Regions from separate parts of the Lentzea miocenica genome, predicted to be linked through region 2. Evidence: riboswitches for the same ligand, from Rfam matches in the RefSeq annotation. Region 2 holds a riboswitch; the other holds the start of a gene.
The links. A riboswitch is a leader RNA that binds a small molecule or an ion and turns the genes downstream of it on or off. The one in region 2 is predicted to bind glycine.
Positions count from the first base shown of each region.

Region 1: linked by a shared signal. The riboswitch ahead of gcvH (glycine cleavage system protein GcvH) and the one ahead of gcvP (aminomethyl-transferring glycine dehydrogenase) in region 2 are both predicted to bind glycine.

Region 1 covers NZ_JAXAVW010000009.1:232,991-240,715, forward strand. Annotated here, with positions in the region: gene SK803_RS13460 (LAGLIDADG family homing endonuclease) at 1-1,127, shown strand, start outside; gene SK803_RS13465 (winged helix-turn-helix transcriptional regulator) at 1,216-1,569, shown strand; gene SK803_RS13470 (L-serine ammonia-lyase) at 1,585-2,949, opposite strand; gene gcvH (glycine cleavage system protein GcvH) at 2,982-3,362, opposite strand; glycine riboswitch at 3,425-3,518, opposite strand; gene SK803_RS13480 (alpha-L-fucosidase) at 3,668-5,908, shown strand; gene ald (alanine dehydrogenase) at 6,011-7,123, shown strand; gene SK803_RS13490 (TetR/AcrR family transcriptional regulator) at 7,178-7,725, opposite strand, start outside.
Region 2 covers NZ_JAXAVW010000058.1:16,041-23,765, forward strand. Annotated here, with positions in the region: gene SK803_RS43910 (helix-turn-helix transcriptional regulator) at 1-497, opposite strand, end outside; gene SK803_RS43915 (DUF3224 domain-containing protein) at 547-924, shown strand; gene SK803_RS43920 (maleylpyruvate isomerase family mycothiol-dependent enzyme) at 927-1,586, shown strand; gene SK803_RS43925 (class I SAM-dependent DNA methyltransferase) at 1,579-2,184, shown strand; gene SK803_RS43930 (hypothetical protein) at 2,197-2,379, shown strand; gene gcvP (aminomethyl-transferring glycine dehydrogenase) at 2,425-5,316, opposite strand; glycine riboswitch at 5,477-5,572, opposite strand; gene SK803_RS43940 (Clp protease N-terminal domain-containing protein) at 5,629-6,588, opposite strand; gene SK803_RS43945 (MerR family transcriptional regulator) at 6,669-7,235, opposite strand; gene SK803_RS43950 (bifunctional nuclease family protein) at 7,572-7,725, opposite strand, start outside.

The DNA.
Region 1 (7,725 bases), on a different contig from region 2:
CGACAGTGTCACGGCGGCTGGCCGAGCAGGTCTCGGACGCGCTGCTTCGGCTTGGTGTCACCAACATCGTCCGCGAGCGCGCGCCACAAGTGCGCAGTGGCCGCATTCAGAGCCGGCACCCGCTTCACATCGTCGAGGTCAACCGGGCGACCGCGGTGGTGCGGCTGGCCAGCCTGCTCGATCTTCGGATCGGATACAAGGCGACCAAGCTCGCACAGCTGGCGGAGCAGCTTGCGCACGTGGCACCAGCGAGCAGCGACATGCACGGCTACGACGAGGCCGTCGCACTGGACCGGGTCGTGTCGGTCGAAGACGGAGGTGAGCGTCCGACGTACTGCGTGACTGTGGAGCCGTCGAACGTGTTCGTGGCGGCAGGGTTGGTCACCGGCAACTGCCTTCGCAACCTCAGGAACTTCGACGAGGCGGGCATGTCCGACGAGGTCGCGGCAGCCGTCGCGGCACGGCTGGCCGACCCGGGCCAGGTCGCTCGCTCGCGGCAGTTCCCGTTTCGGTTCCTGTCGGCGTACGAGGCGGCACCGAGCCTGCGCTGGGGCCACGCCCTGGACCAGGCGCTGCAGGCGTCGCTGAGCAACCTGCCCGCGCTGCCGGGCCGGTCGCTGATCCTCATCGACACCTCGGCGTCGATGACGCACGGCACGATCTCGGCGAAGTCGAAGGTCACCCCGGCCAAGGCCGCGGCGGTGTTCGGCGTCGCACTGGGTGCCAAGGGCGAGCAGGTCGACGTGGTCGGCTTCGCGGACGGCACGTTCCGGCACGACATCGCGCGCGGGGCGTCGGTGATCCGCACGGTCGGCCGGTTCCTGAAGCGGATCGGCGAGGTCGGGCACGGCACCGACATCACCGGGTCGCTGAAGCGGGCCTACCGGGGTCACGACCGCGTGTTCATCATCTCGGACATGCAGACGATCGGCGGGCACTACGGCCAGGGCGTCTCGGACGTCGTGCCGTCGCACGTGCCGATCTACGGCTTCAACCTGGGCGGATACCAGAAGGCGGCGTACGCGACCGGCAAGGCCAACCGGCACGAATTCGGTGGCCTGACCGACGCGACTTTCCGGATGGTGCCGCTGCTCGAAGCAGGCCGGAACGCCGACTGGCCGTTTTAGGAAGTGAGGGCCCGCACACGCTGAGTGCGGGCCCTTCACCATTGCCACTTACTTTTCGTAAGCGTTTTCACCAGGTATCCTGGCCGCCATGGAGTACAACGTGTTCGCGAAGGCGTGCCCGTCACGTCCCACGCTGGAGCACGTCACCGGCCGGTGGGGCAGCCTCACGATGAGCGCGCTCCTCGACGGCCCGCTGCGCTTCAACGAGCTGCGCCGCCGGGTCGACGGGGTCAGCGAGAAGATGCTCTCGCAGACGCTGCACGCGCTGGAGCGGGACGGGCTCGTGCACCGCGACGCCCAGCCGACGAACCCGCCGCGCGTCGACTACACCCTCACGCCGCTCGGCCGCGACACCGCCGAGCGGCTGCTCGCGCTGATCCAGATGCTGGAGGCGCGCATGCCGGAGGTGCTGGCGGCCCAGCAGGCGTACGACGCCCGCTAGACCTCCTCACGGCGTTCAGCACTCGATGACGTTCACGGCGAGACCGCCACGTGCGGTCTCCTTGTACTTCACCGACATGTCCTTGCCGGTGTCCCGCATGGTCTTGATGACCTTGTCGAGCGACACGAAGTGCGAACCGTCGCCGCGCAACGCCATCCGCACGGCGGTGATCGCCTTGATCGACGCGACGGCGTTGCGTTCGATGCACGGGATCTGCACCAGGCCGCCGATCGGGTCGCACGTCAGGCCGAGGTTGTGCTCCATCGCGATCTCGGCGGCGTTCTCGACCTGTTCGGGGGTGCCGCCGAGGACTTCGGCGAGCCCGCCGGCGGCCATCGAACAGGCCGAGCCGACCTCGCCCTGACAGCCGACCTCGGCGCCGGAGATCGAGGCGTTCTCCTTGAACAGCACGCCGATCGCGCCCGCCGTGAGCAGGAACCGGACCACGCCGTCGTCGGAGGCTCCCGGCACGAACTTCGTGTAGTAGTGCAGCACCGCGGGCACGATGCCGGCCGCGCCGTTGGTCGGCGCGGTGACGACACGGCCGCCTGCCGCGTTCTCCTCGTTGACCGCCAACGCGAAGAGCGTGACCCAGTCCATGACCCGCAGCGGGTCGGTGACGAAGTGCTCCCGCTCCAGCGTTTTGCGCATCTCGGCGGCGCGGCGGCGGACCTTCAGGCCGCCGGGCAGGACGCCGTGCTCGTTGCAGCCGCGTTCGACGCACTCCTGCATGACGTGCCAGATGTGCAGAAGTCCTTGGCGCACCTCGTCCTCAGTCCGCCACGACAGCTCGTTGGCCATCATGATCTCGCTGATCGACATGCCAGTTTCGCGGCACCGCGCGAGGAGCTGGTCGCCGGTCAGGAACGGGTGCGGCAACGGCGTCGAGTCCGGTTTGATCCGGTCGGTGCCCGAGGCGTTCTCGTCGACGACGAAACCGCCGCCGATCGAGTAGTAGACGGCGCGCTCGACCGACTCGTCGCCGTGGAACGCCTCGAAGCTCATTCCGTTGGGGTGCAACGGAAGCGACTTTCGGCGGTGCATGACGAGATCGCGGTCGTGCACGAAACCGATCTCGTGCGCGCCGCCGAGCCGGAGCCGGCCGCTCGCGACGATCTCCTCGACCCTGACGGCCGCGACCGTCGGGTCGACTTCTTCCGGATGGTTGCCTTCGAGGCCGAGGAACACGGCCTTCGGGCTGCCGTGGCCGTGGCCGGTCGCACCGAGCGAGCCGAACAGCTCGACGCGCACCCGGTCCACTTCGGACACTCGTTCGCCGAGCTTCTCGACGAACATCGCCGCGGCGCGCATCGGTCCGACCGTGTGGGAGCTGGACGGTCCGATGCCGACGGAGAAAAGGTCGAAAACGCTGATCGCCACTGATCAGTCCTTCGTGGTGGTGGGGCGGTCAGTCAGATGTTGGTGAGTTCGGCGTACTTGGCCGCCGTGAGGAGGTTCTCCGCCGACTCGACGCGAACCCGGAACAGCCAGCCGGCGCCGTACGGGTCGTTGTTGACGATCGCCGGGTCGTCGACGACAGCGCTGTTGACCTCGATCACCTCACCGGTGACGGGCGAGAACAGGTCGCTGACTGACTTCGTGGACTCCAGCTCGCCGCAGACCGCGTTGGTGACGACCTTGGCACCGACCTCAGGCAGCTGGACGAAGACGATGTCGCCGAGCGCGTCGGCGGCGTATTCGGTGATTCCGCAGGTCAGGGGGTCCTGGGTGCCCGGCGTCCAGTCGACCCACTCGTGCTCGACGGTGTAGAGCAGGTTCTCGGGGAACTCCACGGCGACTCCTCTGGCTGTGACGGGTCAGGAAACATGCGTCCCCCTCCGCCGTGCAGAGTTGCCTACCCCGAGCGGTCTCGCTGCCTGAGAGTGTGCGGGAGCTTGCCCCTTCGGCGCCCCGACCTGATCGGTCGAGGTCTCTCCCACTCGGGTTCCGGTGCCCAGTGATCAACACTGCGCACCACGGCCGGTCTTCAGTTCTCGACCGCGAACGCTATGTGCGGCCACCGCCAAGTGTCAACGCGAGATGGTTGACATCGGTGAGAGCGCTGCCAGGGTGAGGTGAGGCAGACATCGGAGGTCTCATGCGGAAACCGTTCATCGTCGCCTTGCTCGCCTCACTGGTGCTCACCCCTGTTCCCGCTGCCACCGCGGCCGAGGCACCAGCTCCTGTCACAGTCCCCATCGGCCACCTCTTCGACAACGACGGCATCGACACCGCGTCGGACCGGACCGGCGACTTCGACGGTTCCGGCTATGCCTTCCCGGCGGAGGCACTGCCGTCCGGGCAGGTCACGGCCGACGGCGTGCCGTACCTCTTCCCGGGTAATTCACAGGCCAAGAACAACGCCGTGGCCCTCGGGCAGCGGATCGAGCTTCCGCGCGGCCGTTATCTGACCGCGCACTTCCTGGTGGCGTCCTCGTACGGTGCGGCGGGCGGAACCGCGACCATGCACTACGCGGACGGGTCCACGACGACCGGTTCGATCAGCGGACCTGACTGGTACTCGGGCAGTGGTCCGATCTCCGCGCCGTTCCGGTACTCCCCCGGTGGCACCGACCAGCATCCCGTGTCGATCGGGACCGCCCAGCTCTGGGCAGATCCCCAGAAGGAGGCCGTCGGCATCACGCTGCCGGTGACGAACCCGGCCGTGGAGGGCAAGTCCTCGCTGCACGTGTTCGCGCTGTCCCTCCAACCGGCCGGCAAGGGCGCGGTGCTCGCGGTCCGGTCCGCGCGCAGCACGCCAAAGCTGCCGCGGCTGGGTGGCCAGACGATCGAGGCCACCGTCGTGAACCTCGGTGACCAGTGGGTTTCGAACGTCTCGGTGCGCGCGGAGGGGCTCGGTGTCGTGACGTTGCAACCGGCTCTCGTGCGCCGGCTGGCACCGGGCGAGGAGGCGCGGGTGCGGATCGGGATCCACGCCTACCGGACCGGCACGTTCGACGGGAAGGTCATCGCGACGTCCGGACGCGTCTCGGCCTCGCAGAACGCCAAGTTCTCGCTGGGTGTGGCGGACTACCAGGCGACCGACGCCTCGTTGGGCACGCACGAGTCGCCGTACTGGTTCGACGACGCCAAGTTCGGCATCTTCATCCACTGGGGCCTCTACTCGGTGCCCGCGTGGTCGCCACCGGGCGAGCAGTACGCGGAGTGGTACTGGCAGTGGATGCAGAACCCGGACAACGCCGTGCACCCGTACCACGCGGCGATGTTCGGGAAGGACTTCTCATACGACCAGTTCATCCCGCAGTTCACGGCCTCGAAGTTCGACCCGAAGGACTGGGTGAAGCTCTTCGAGGAGGCCGGTGCCAAGTACTACGTGCTGACCTCGAAGCACCACGAGGGTTTCGCGCTGTGGGACTCGAAGGTGTCCGGCCGCGACTCCGTCGATCTGGGACCGAAGCGCGACCTGGTCAAGGAGCTGTTCGACGCGTCGCGGAAGTACACGCCGGGGCTCAAGAACGGGCTCTACTTCTCGATGCCGGAGTGGTTCAACCCGGACAACCCGTGGTCGGGTCACGGACCTCGCAACCCGTACACGGGCGCCGCCGAGCCCTACACCGGCTACCAGTCCGGACGGGACTTCGTGCGCGACTACCAGGCGCCGCAGATGACCGAACTGGTCGACGGGTACGACCCGGACGTCATCTGGTGCGACATCGGCGGCGCGAACGACTCGCGGCGGGTGCTGGCCGACTACTTCAACAAGGCCAAGAACCGGGCCGTCCCGAAGGACGTGACGGTCGACGACAGGTGCGGCATCCCGACCCACGACTACACGACGCCGGAGTACGCGACGTACCCGAACACCGTGGTGAAGAAGTGGGAGGCCTCGCGCGGCCTCGACCCGCGTTCGTACGGGTGGAACCGGGCGACGCCGGACTCGATGTACATGACCGCCGACGAGGTGATCGACACGCTGGTCGACACGACGTCCAAGAACGGCAACTTCCTGCTCGACATCGGCCCGCGGGCGGACGGCTCGATCCCGGAGATCATGCGGCAGCGCCTGCGTGAGACGGGCGCCTGGTTGAAGACCAACGGCGAGTCGATCTACGGCACGACGTACTGGTCGCGGATGGCCCAGCTGGGTTCGCTGCGGTTCACGGTGAAGCCCAACGAGGCGTTCTACATCACCTCGTTGGTCCAGCCGGGGTCACAGCTGGTGGTCGACGCTCCAGTGCCGCTCAAGGACGGCGACAAGATCACGTTGCTAGGTCATGACAGGCCCCTGAAATGGACCCGATCGAGTGGAAAACTGGTGGTCGACGTGCCTGCGGGCGTTGGCCGGCACGCATGGGTCTTCAAGGTGGCTTTGTCCTGACAGAACAACCGGACAGTGACCGGATAGTGCGATCCGCACGGTGACATGACCTTCGGGGTGCCCCACATTGTGAGATGTCGGCCACCGAACGGAGGAGTCATCGTGCGGATCGCAGTTCCCCGCGAGATCAAGAACCACGAGTACCGCGTCGCTCTCACCCCTGCCGGTGCCCACGAACTGACCAGTCGCGGCCACGACGTCTTCGTCGAGCAGGGCGCAGGACTCGGTTCCGCCATCACCGACGAGGAGTACCTCGCCGCGGGCGCCAAGATCCTCGCGACCGCCGACGACGTCTGGGCCGAGGGCGACATGGTCCTCAAGGTCAAGGAGCCCATCGCGTCGGAGTACCCCCGCCTGCGCGCCGGCCAGACCCTCTTCACGTACCTGCACCTCGCCGCCGACAAGCCGCTGACCGAGGCCCTGCTGGCCTCCGGCACCACGGCCATCGCCTACGAGACCGTGCAGCTCCCGAACCGTTCGCTGCCGCTGCTCGCCCCGATGTCCGAGGTCGCGGGCCGGCTGGCCCCGCAGGTCGGCGCGTTCTCGCTGATGAAGCCCTCCGGCGGCCGTGGCGTGCTGCCCGGCGGCGTCCCCGGCGTCGCCCCGGCCCGCGTGGTCGTGATCGGCGGCGGCGTGGCGGGCGTCAACGCCGCGACGATCGCCGTCGGCATGGGCGCGGACGTGCAGATCCTCGACACCAACGTCGACCGCCTGCGCCAGATCGACGCCCAGTTCCAGGGCCGCCTGCGCACGCTGGCCTCGAACTCGTTCGCCATCGAGCAGGCCGTCCGCGAGGCCGACCTGGTCATCGGTGCCGTGCTCGTCCCCGGTGCCGCGGCCCCGAAGCTGGTCTCCAACTCCCTGGTCTCCGAGATGAAGCCGGGCTCGGTGCTCGTCGACATCGCGATCGACCAGGGCGGCTGCTTCGAGGACTCGCGTCCCACCACGCACGCCGAGCCGACCTACGAGGTCCACAACTCGGTCTTCTACTGCGTGGCGAACATGCCGGGCGCCGTCCCGCGCACCTCGACCTACGCGCTGACCAACGTGACGCTGCCCTACGCCGTCGCGCTGGCCGACAAGGGCTGGTCGCAGGCGCTGAAGGACGACCGTTCGCTGGCCCTGGGCCTCAACGCCCACGCCGGCCAGCTGACCAACGGCCCGGTGGCCGAGGCGACCGGCCTCGTGCACACGCCGCTGGAGTCCGTGATCTAGGACCAACTGAATGAATGAGGCCCCCGCACGCGATCATCGCTGCGGGGGTTTCGCCTATCTCAGCGCCACGACGCGGGCTTTGATGCCGTCGATCACGCAGTTCAGCCCGAACTCGAACTGCCCTTCCAGCGACCAGATCTCCTGCTCGCCCAGCATCGCGACGTAGTGGGGGTGCTTCTCCCGGTACAGGTCCGCGATCTTCGCCAGGTCCGGCGGCGGGGAGTCCATCCCGCCCCGGCTGATGAAGTTCACCTCGGCGATCGCGTACCCGACGACGAAGCTGGAGATCGTCGAGATCGACTGCGCCGCCGCGGCCATCGACAGGCCTGCCCGCAGCATGGGTTCGAACATCGAGTCGGCCATCGCCACCGCGTTCGGGCCGATGCTGTTGAACTCACCGATACCCCGAACCCACCACGGGTGCTTGAGCGCGAGATGACGCAACGAGTGCATCATCCCGCGCACCGCGGTCTCCCAGTCGTCGTCGGGGCCCGGCAGGTCGAACTCGCCGTAGACCTCGTCCAGGCAGAGCTCGATCAACGCGTCCTTCGTGGGCACGTGCCAGTACAGCGACATCGGTGCCGCGCCCAGTTCCGCGGCCA
Region 2 (7,725 bases):
ACGGTCTGGTTGCCCCAGCGCTGGTAGGTCATCCGCACGCGGCGCTGTTCCCAGACGGCGTCGGCGATGGTGGCGAGGTGCTCGGTGGGGTCGTCGCCGCGGAACCACGTCGGGGTGTCGAGGTGGAAGCGCTGCCGGATCTGCTCGGCTCGCGTCCGCAGCTCGGTCGGGAGCGCGGCCAGCAGCTTGAGCTGGGCCGCGGCGGCGACCTCCTTCAGACCCAGTTCCTCCGCGGGTCCAGGAAGGCCGGCCAGGAACAACGACTGGGCTTCCGCGCTGGTCAGGCCGGTCAGCCGGGTGCGGTAGCCGTCGATCAGCTGGTAGCCGCCGGTGGGGCCGCGGTCGGCGTAGACGGGGATGCCGGCGGCTCCCAGCGACTCGATGTCGCGGTAGATCGTGCGCGGCGAGACCTCCAGCTCCTCTGCCAGCTCGTCCGCCGTCATCCGGCCCCGCGACTGGAGGAGCAGGAGGACCTGGATGAGCCGGCTGGACTTCATTCGCCAAACCTGACACGAACTGTCAGGAATTGCCAGCAGAGTGGTCCGCATGAAGGCAACCGGAACCATCGAAGTGAAGAGCTGGGACGAGAACACCTGGGACGGCCGCCCCTACAAGGAGGTCGAGGGCCGCAAGCTGACCGAGGCGCACGTCCAGTTCGCCTACACGGGTGACGTCACCGGGATCGGGAACTGCCGGTACCTCATGTCCTACGGCGACGACGTGGCGTGGACGACCGCGCTCGAGAAGATCACCGCGGACAACGGCACGCTGGTGCTGCGGCACGTCGGTGCCTACCGCACCGCTGTCGAGGGCACGATCGAGATCCTGGACGGCACCGGCGCCTACACCGGGGCGCGAGGTGCGGCGACGATCGAGTGGGCGGAGGATGGCAGCGGCACCTACACCCTGGAGTACGAGGTCTGAACATGACCAACGCCCCCATCTACGACGCGGCAAAGCAACGGATCACCTCGCTGGTCGAGGGCCAGGATCCGCAGACGCCGGTCGCGGCGACGCCCGGCTGGTCCGTCAAGGACGTGGTGGCGCACCTCGCCGGCGGTCTGCGTGACTTCGTGGACCGCCGGTTCGACGGTGTCGAGTCCGGCGAGTGGGGCGAACGGCAGGTGCGTGACCGCAAGGACAACTCGCTGGCCGACGCCTTCGCCGAGTGGGAGGCGAACCGGGAGCTCGCCGAGCCGTTGTTCGACACTCCCATGGGGTCCGTGCTGATCTCCGAGGTGGTGGCGCACGAGCACGATCTCCGCGCGGCGCTGGGGGTTCCGGGCGACCGGGACGGCGTGGCAGTGCGGGCGGCGCTCACGAAACCGTTGCAGCAGCTGGATCAGCGGATGCGGGACAACGAGGTGCCGGCGCTGCGGATCACGCTGGAGCACGGCGACCGGGTGCTGGGGCACGGGGATCCCGCCGGGACGTTGCGGACGACGTCGTTCGAGCTGATGCGGGCGATCGGCGGGCGGCGGTCCGCGGACCAGATCAAGGCGCTGGACTGGGACGGCGATCCGGACGTCTGGATCGCCGCGCTGGCGTTGTTCGGACGGCACCGGCCGGAGCCGTTCAGTGAGTGATTGGCTCACCGACACTCGCGACTCGTACGACACGGTCGCGGTCAGCTATGCCGAGCACACGCGTGAACTGCTGAACGGGCTGCCGCACGTGCGGGCCGCGCTCAGGTTGTTCGCCGAAGAGGTGGACGGGCCGGTGGCGGACGTCGGCTGTGGTCCCGGTCTGGTCACCGCGCACCTGCACGCGCTCGGTGCGGACGTGTTCGGAGTGGACCTCTCGCCGGGCATGATCGAACTGGCCCGGCGCGAGCATCCGGGGCTGCGGTTCGAGGTCGGGTCGATGACCGAACCGCTCGGCGACGCGGTGGCCGGGATCGTCGCGTTCTGGTCGTTGATCCACATCCCGGACGACGAGGTGCCCACCGTCTTCAAGCACTTCCGGGAAGCGTTGCGCCCCAACGGGTTGCTGATGATCGGCTTCCACGCCGGCGACGAGACGCGGCTGAAGGAGCAGGGGTACGGCGGGCATCCGATGCGGGTGCACGTTCACCTGCGGCAGCCGGAGCGGGTGGCCGGGTGGCTGAGCGAGGCGGGGTTCACCGTCGAGGCGCAGTGGTTGCTGGGCACGGACGGGGCGATCCTGTTCGCACGGCGCGGGTGAGACCATTTGCCCGTGTCAGAAGAACAAACGTGTCAGCGGTGCGGCGAGACCGTCGAGCTGGACCAGGAAGACTTCGAGCTGTTCGAGCGGATGCACCCCGAGTGCTTCCACTACGCGTTCGAGCACGACCTGAACAAGCCGGGCATCGGCGTCGACGAGAACTGCGGCGACGACGCCTGTCCTTCGGCGGTATGAGAAACGGGCGCACCCCCGAGTGCGCCCGTTTCCTTTCTACCTAGATCAGCTGCCGTACGCGGAGAGCGGCGGGCAGGAGCAGACCAGGTTGCGGTCGCCCTTCGCGCCGTCGATGCGGCGGACCGGCGGCCAGATCTTCGGAGCACCGGTACCGGCCGGGTAGACGGCCTCCTCGCGGGTGTACGGGTGGTTCCACTCGCCGACGGTCACGCAGGCCGCGGTGTGCGGGGCGTTGCGCAGCGGGTTGTCCTCCGCGGTCCACTCGCCGGAGCCAACGCGGTCGATCTCGTGCTTGATGGCGATCATGGCGTCGATGAACCTGTCGATCTCGGCCAGGTCCTCGGACTCGGTCGGCTCGACCATCAGGGTGCCGGCGACCGGGAACGACATCGTCGGGGCGTGCAGGCCGTAGTCGGCGAGGCGCTTGGCGACGTCGTCCACCGTCACGCCGGTGGCCTTGGTGATCGGGCGCAGGTCGAGGATGCACTCGTGGGCCACGAAGCCGCCCTCGCCGGTGTAGAGGACCGGGTAGTGCTCGTCCAGCCGGCGCGCGACGTAGTTCGCGGCGGCCACGGCGGTCAGGGTGGCGCGGCGCAGGCCGTCGCCGCCCATCATGCGCACGTAGGCCCACGAGATCGGCAGGATCGACGCGGAACCCCACGGGGCGGCGGAGATCGGGCCGACGCCGGTCGCCGGGCCCGCGGTGGGCTGCAGCGGGTGGTTCGGCAGGAACGGCGCGAGGTGCGAGCGGACGCCGATCGGGCCGACGCCGGGGCCACCGCCGCCGTGCGGGATGCAGAACGTCTTGTGCAGGTTCAGGTGCGAGACGTCCGAACCGAACTTGCCGTAGCGCGCCAGGCCGATCAGGGCGTTGAGGTTCGCGCCGTCGACGTACACCTGGCCGCCCGCGTCGTGGACCAGGCCGCAGACCTCGCTGACGGTGTCCTCGTACACGCCGTGGGTCGACGGGTAGGTGATCATGATCGCGGCGAGGTCGTCGGCGTGCTCCGCGACGGTCTCGCGCAGGTGACCCATGTCGATGTTGCCCTTGTCGTCGCACTTCACGACGACGACGCGCATGCCCGCCATGACGGCGGAAGCGGCGTTGGTGCCGTGGGCGGACGACGGGATCAGGCAGACGTCACGGTCGGCGTTGCCGTTCGCGCGGTGGTACGCGCGGATCGCCAGCAGACCGGCGAACTCGCCCTGCGAACCGGCGTTGGGCTGCAACGACACCGCGTCGTAGCCGGTGACCTCGGCGAGCCACGCCTCCAGGTCGGAGACGATCTTCAGCAGACCCTTGGCGTCCTCGACGGGCGCGAACGGGTGCAGCGTCGAGAACTCCGGCCAGGTGATGGACTCCATCTCCGCGGTGGCGTTCAGCTTCATCGTGCAGGAACCGAGCGGGATCATGCTGCGGTCGAGCGCGACGTCCTTGTCCGACAACGCACGCAGGTACCGCAGCAGCGCGGTCTCGGAGCGGTGCGCGTGGAACACCGGGTGGGTCAGGTAGTCGGAGGTGCGGCGCAGGTCGGCCGGGATGCCGTCCGCGGTGTCGGCGTCGATCGCGTCCACATCGGACCCGGTGACACCGAAGGCTTCCCACACGGCGACGAGGTGCGCGCGCGTGGTCTTCTCGTCGCAGGCGATCGCCACGACGTCGGCGTCGACCTGACGCAGGTTGATGCCGGCCTCGCGCGCCTTGGCGACGACCGCCGCGGCCTGGCCCTCGACGCGCACCTGGACGGTGTCGAAGAACTCGCCGTGCACGACGTCGAGACCGGCCTCGCACAGGCCCGTGGCGAGCACGGTGGCCAGTCGGTGCACGCGGGTCGCGATCGACCGCAGGCCCTCAGGACCGTGGTAGACCGCGTACATGGAGGCGATCACGGCGAGCAGCACCTGTGCGGTGCAGATGTTCGACGTGGCCTTCTCACGGCGGATGTGCTGCTCACGCGTCTGCAACGCCAAGCGGTAGGCCAGCGAGCCGTCGGAGTCGACGGAGACGCCGACCAGTCGGCCGGGCAGCTGGCGCTCCAGTCCGGACCGGACGGCCATGTACCCGGCGTGCGGGCCGCCGAAGCCGATCGGCACACCGAAGCGCTGCGTGGTGCCGACCACGACGTCCGCGCCGATCTCGCCCGGCGCGCGCAGCAGCGTCAGCGCCAGCAGGTCCGCGACGACGACGGCCTGCGCGCCCGCCGCGTGGATCTCCTCGATCAGCGCGGCCTGGTCGCGCACCACACCGGACGCACCGGGGTACGACAGCAGCACGCCGTAGAAGTCGCCGCCCAGGCCGAGGCCCTCGATGCCCTGCGACAGGTCGGCGACGACGATCTCGATGCCCAGCGGCTCGGCGCGCGTCTCGATGACGGCCAGCGTCTGCGGCAGCGTGTCGGCGTCGACGACGAACTTGTTCGACTTCGAGCGACCGGCGCGGCGCACCAGGGTCATGGCCTCGGCGGCGGCGGTCGACTCGTCCAGCATGGACGCGTTCGCGACCGGCAGGCCGGTCAGGTCGCCGACCATGGTCTGGAAGTTCAGCAGCGCCTCGAGCCGGCCCTGCGAGATCTCGGGCTGGTACGGCGTGTACGCGGTGTACCAGGCGGGCGACTCCAGCACGTTGCGCAGGATGACGCCCGGCGTGACGGTGTCGTAGTAGCCGAGGCCGATCATCTGCGTCATCGGGCGGTTCTGCGACGCGAGCTCACGCAGCTCGGCCAGCGCCTCGGTCTCGGTGGCCGGGGCCGGCAGGTCGAGCACGAGGTCGCGCTCGTGGATCGACGAAGGCACCGCGCGCTGCGCCAGCTCCTCCAGCGATCCGACGCCGATGACGTCGAGGATGCGCGCCAGTTCGGCGGGGCGCGGACCGACGTGGCGGTCGGCGAACGGGGTGCCGTGCTCGAGAGCGGCGAGCGGAATGCGGTCCTGCGTCATCAAACGCCTCCGGGTGGCTGCGGGCACACGTGTCCTGTGCCCTCCCCGCTCTGTCCGTACCCGTGACGGGCGCCTGAGAGGTTCACCCCGTTGTGACGCGGGGCTTTCACCGTCGGCGGGACCCCCGAAAACTCTTCGGCGGTCCACTTTCCAGAGGCGTCTAGCTCATGCGGTCCTGGATGCCTGAGAGGTTCCCGGGGAGGGACTTGCTCCTTCGGCGCCGGGCTCGAAGCCCGGACTCTCCCGCCTGAGTTCAGCGACTACCCGTGAAGAATACCCGCAGGCAGCCCAGCTAGTCCCCAAGGACGCGACCTACGTCTCAACAGCGAGACCGCGCAGCACCCTGCCGACCGGGTCGAGCAGGTCCTCGCGCACCGCCACCAGCAGGTGCGAGGTGCTCACCACCTCGTCCCCGCGCTGGGCCGCGACGAGCTTCGCGCCCTCGACGAACCTCTCGACCCCGGCACCGGTCGCGGCCGGCAACGTGGCCGGATCCACTCCCGCCGCACGCAGCGCCGCCGCCCCACCGGACTCGAACTCCGGCCGCAACCGCCGCCCGGCGACCGTCAGCTGGTGGTCGACCGTCAGCACCGCCGCCACGAGGTCGGCGGCCGTTGCTTCCTGGCGTCCGGCTGCCACAGCGAGCCTCGTCGCCTCGTTCCGCACCACGGTCAGCACCGGTCCGCCCAGGCCCTGGCCGCGGGCGACGAACCGGATCAGCCACCGCACGTAGCCGCCACCGGAGTCACCCTCCAACGCGCCGGCCCGGCGCAGCAGATACACGGCTGGAGCCTCTTCCGGTTGCGCGGCCTTCCGCACGGCCGCGGTCGTGGCGTCGACGTCCACGCGCAGGACGGTGAACAGGTCAGCGGCCCGTCCGGACTCGAGCGACAGCAACGCCACCGAGAGGTGGGTCGTGGTCAGCACACCGTCGCCGGCCGCGGCGATCGCCGCGCGCAGACACCCGTCCAGCGCACGACTCGCCGGCAGCGCGGGCTCGACGAGGACGTGGTCGTGGGCCGCGCGCATCAACGCGGTCACGTCCGGACCGGGGTCGCCGGACCCGCCGTCGTCACCGGCCCAGTTGTCGACACCCCGCGCCATCGCCTGTGCCCGCACCGACTTCACGCCCAGCCTGCGGCCGGGGCCGATCGTGTCCGCCAGGGCGATCAGCAGGTTCTCGGTGCCGACGAAGCCGAACTCCAGCCGGGACGCTCGCTTCACCGCGGCCGCCAGCACCTTCACGACCTGCTTGGAGGGTGTGCACTTCATGCGCTCAACGCTAGGGAGCGCGTGATCGGAGACGCTGCTGCCGACTGGCCACACAGGACAGCCAGTCGGCCATGGTCTGCTCAGCCCGTCGCGCGCTCCCGCCGGCGGCGCGTCAGCTCGTCCTCCGTCATGGGAGCGATCTCCATGCCGTCCGCACGTTCGGCCGGGAACTCGTGGATCGTGCCGGAGATCTCCCGCATCGCACCGCTCACCGCGATGCCGAACACGCCCTGGCCGCCCTGCAGCAGATCGACGACCTCTTCGGGCGAGGTGCACTCGTAGACGGTCGTGCCGTCCGAGAAGAGGGTGATCTTCGCCAGGTCCTGCACGCCACGACGGCGCAGGTGGTCGACGGCCACCCTGATGTTCTGCAACGAGACGCCGGTGTCCAGCAGTCTCTTCACCACCTTCAGGACCAGGATGTCCTTGAAGGAGTAGAGCCGTTGACTCCCGGAACCGTGGGCCATCCTTATCGTCGGAGCGACGAGTCCGGTCCTGGCCCAGTAGTCGAGCTGCCGGTACGTGATGCCCGCGATCTGACACGCCGCGGGACCCCGGTAGCCGACGAGCTCGTCCGGCAGCGAGGAGTCCGGGAACAGCTCACCCTGCTGCCCGGATTCGGCCCTCACGGGCGCTTCCTCGGCCACGCCTGCCTCCCCTCGCCAACGGCCACGAAAGTCGAGGCCGTCAAGCCACCACGTCAGCTCTCACGAACCGGGTGACGTCCACTCGAGTTCGACGGTAAGACCGGCCGGAGGGCAGGTCAACGCGACGCGCGGGGAGGATCGACCCTCAACCTGAGGTGGAGAGTCACAGCGTCACCCGAAGTGGGACGTTCAGGTGACGTTTAGTGATCGTTTAGCGGCCAAAGCGTGCAGAAAGTAGCCCGAGTGAGCGACACGCTTGTGGGTTATAACGGTTCCAAACAAGACGGACAGCGACACTGCCCATGTCCCGTCTATGTGTCCGCTCCGCGACTGTGCTTATGTGTCCGCTCCGCGGAAGTCCTCCGGGGAGACCGAGTCGAGGAACTCGCGGAACTTCTCGACCTCGTCCTCCTGCTCGTCCGGGATGATGAGGCCGGCCTCTGCCAGGACGGACTCCTCCGCGTGGATCGGCACGCCCACGCGCAACGCC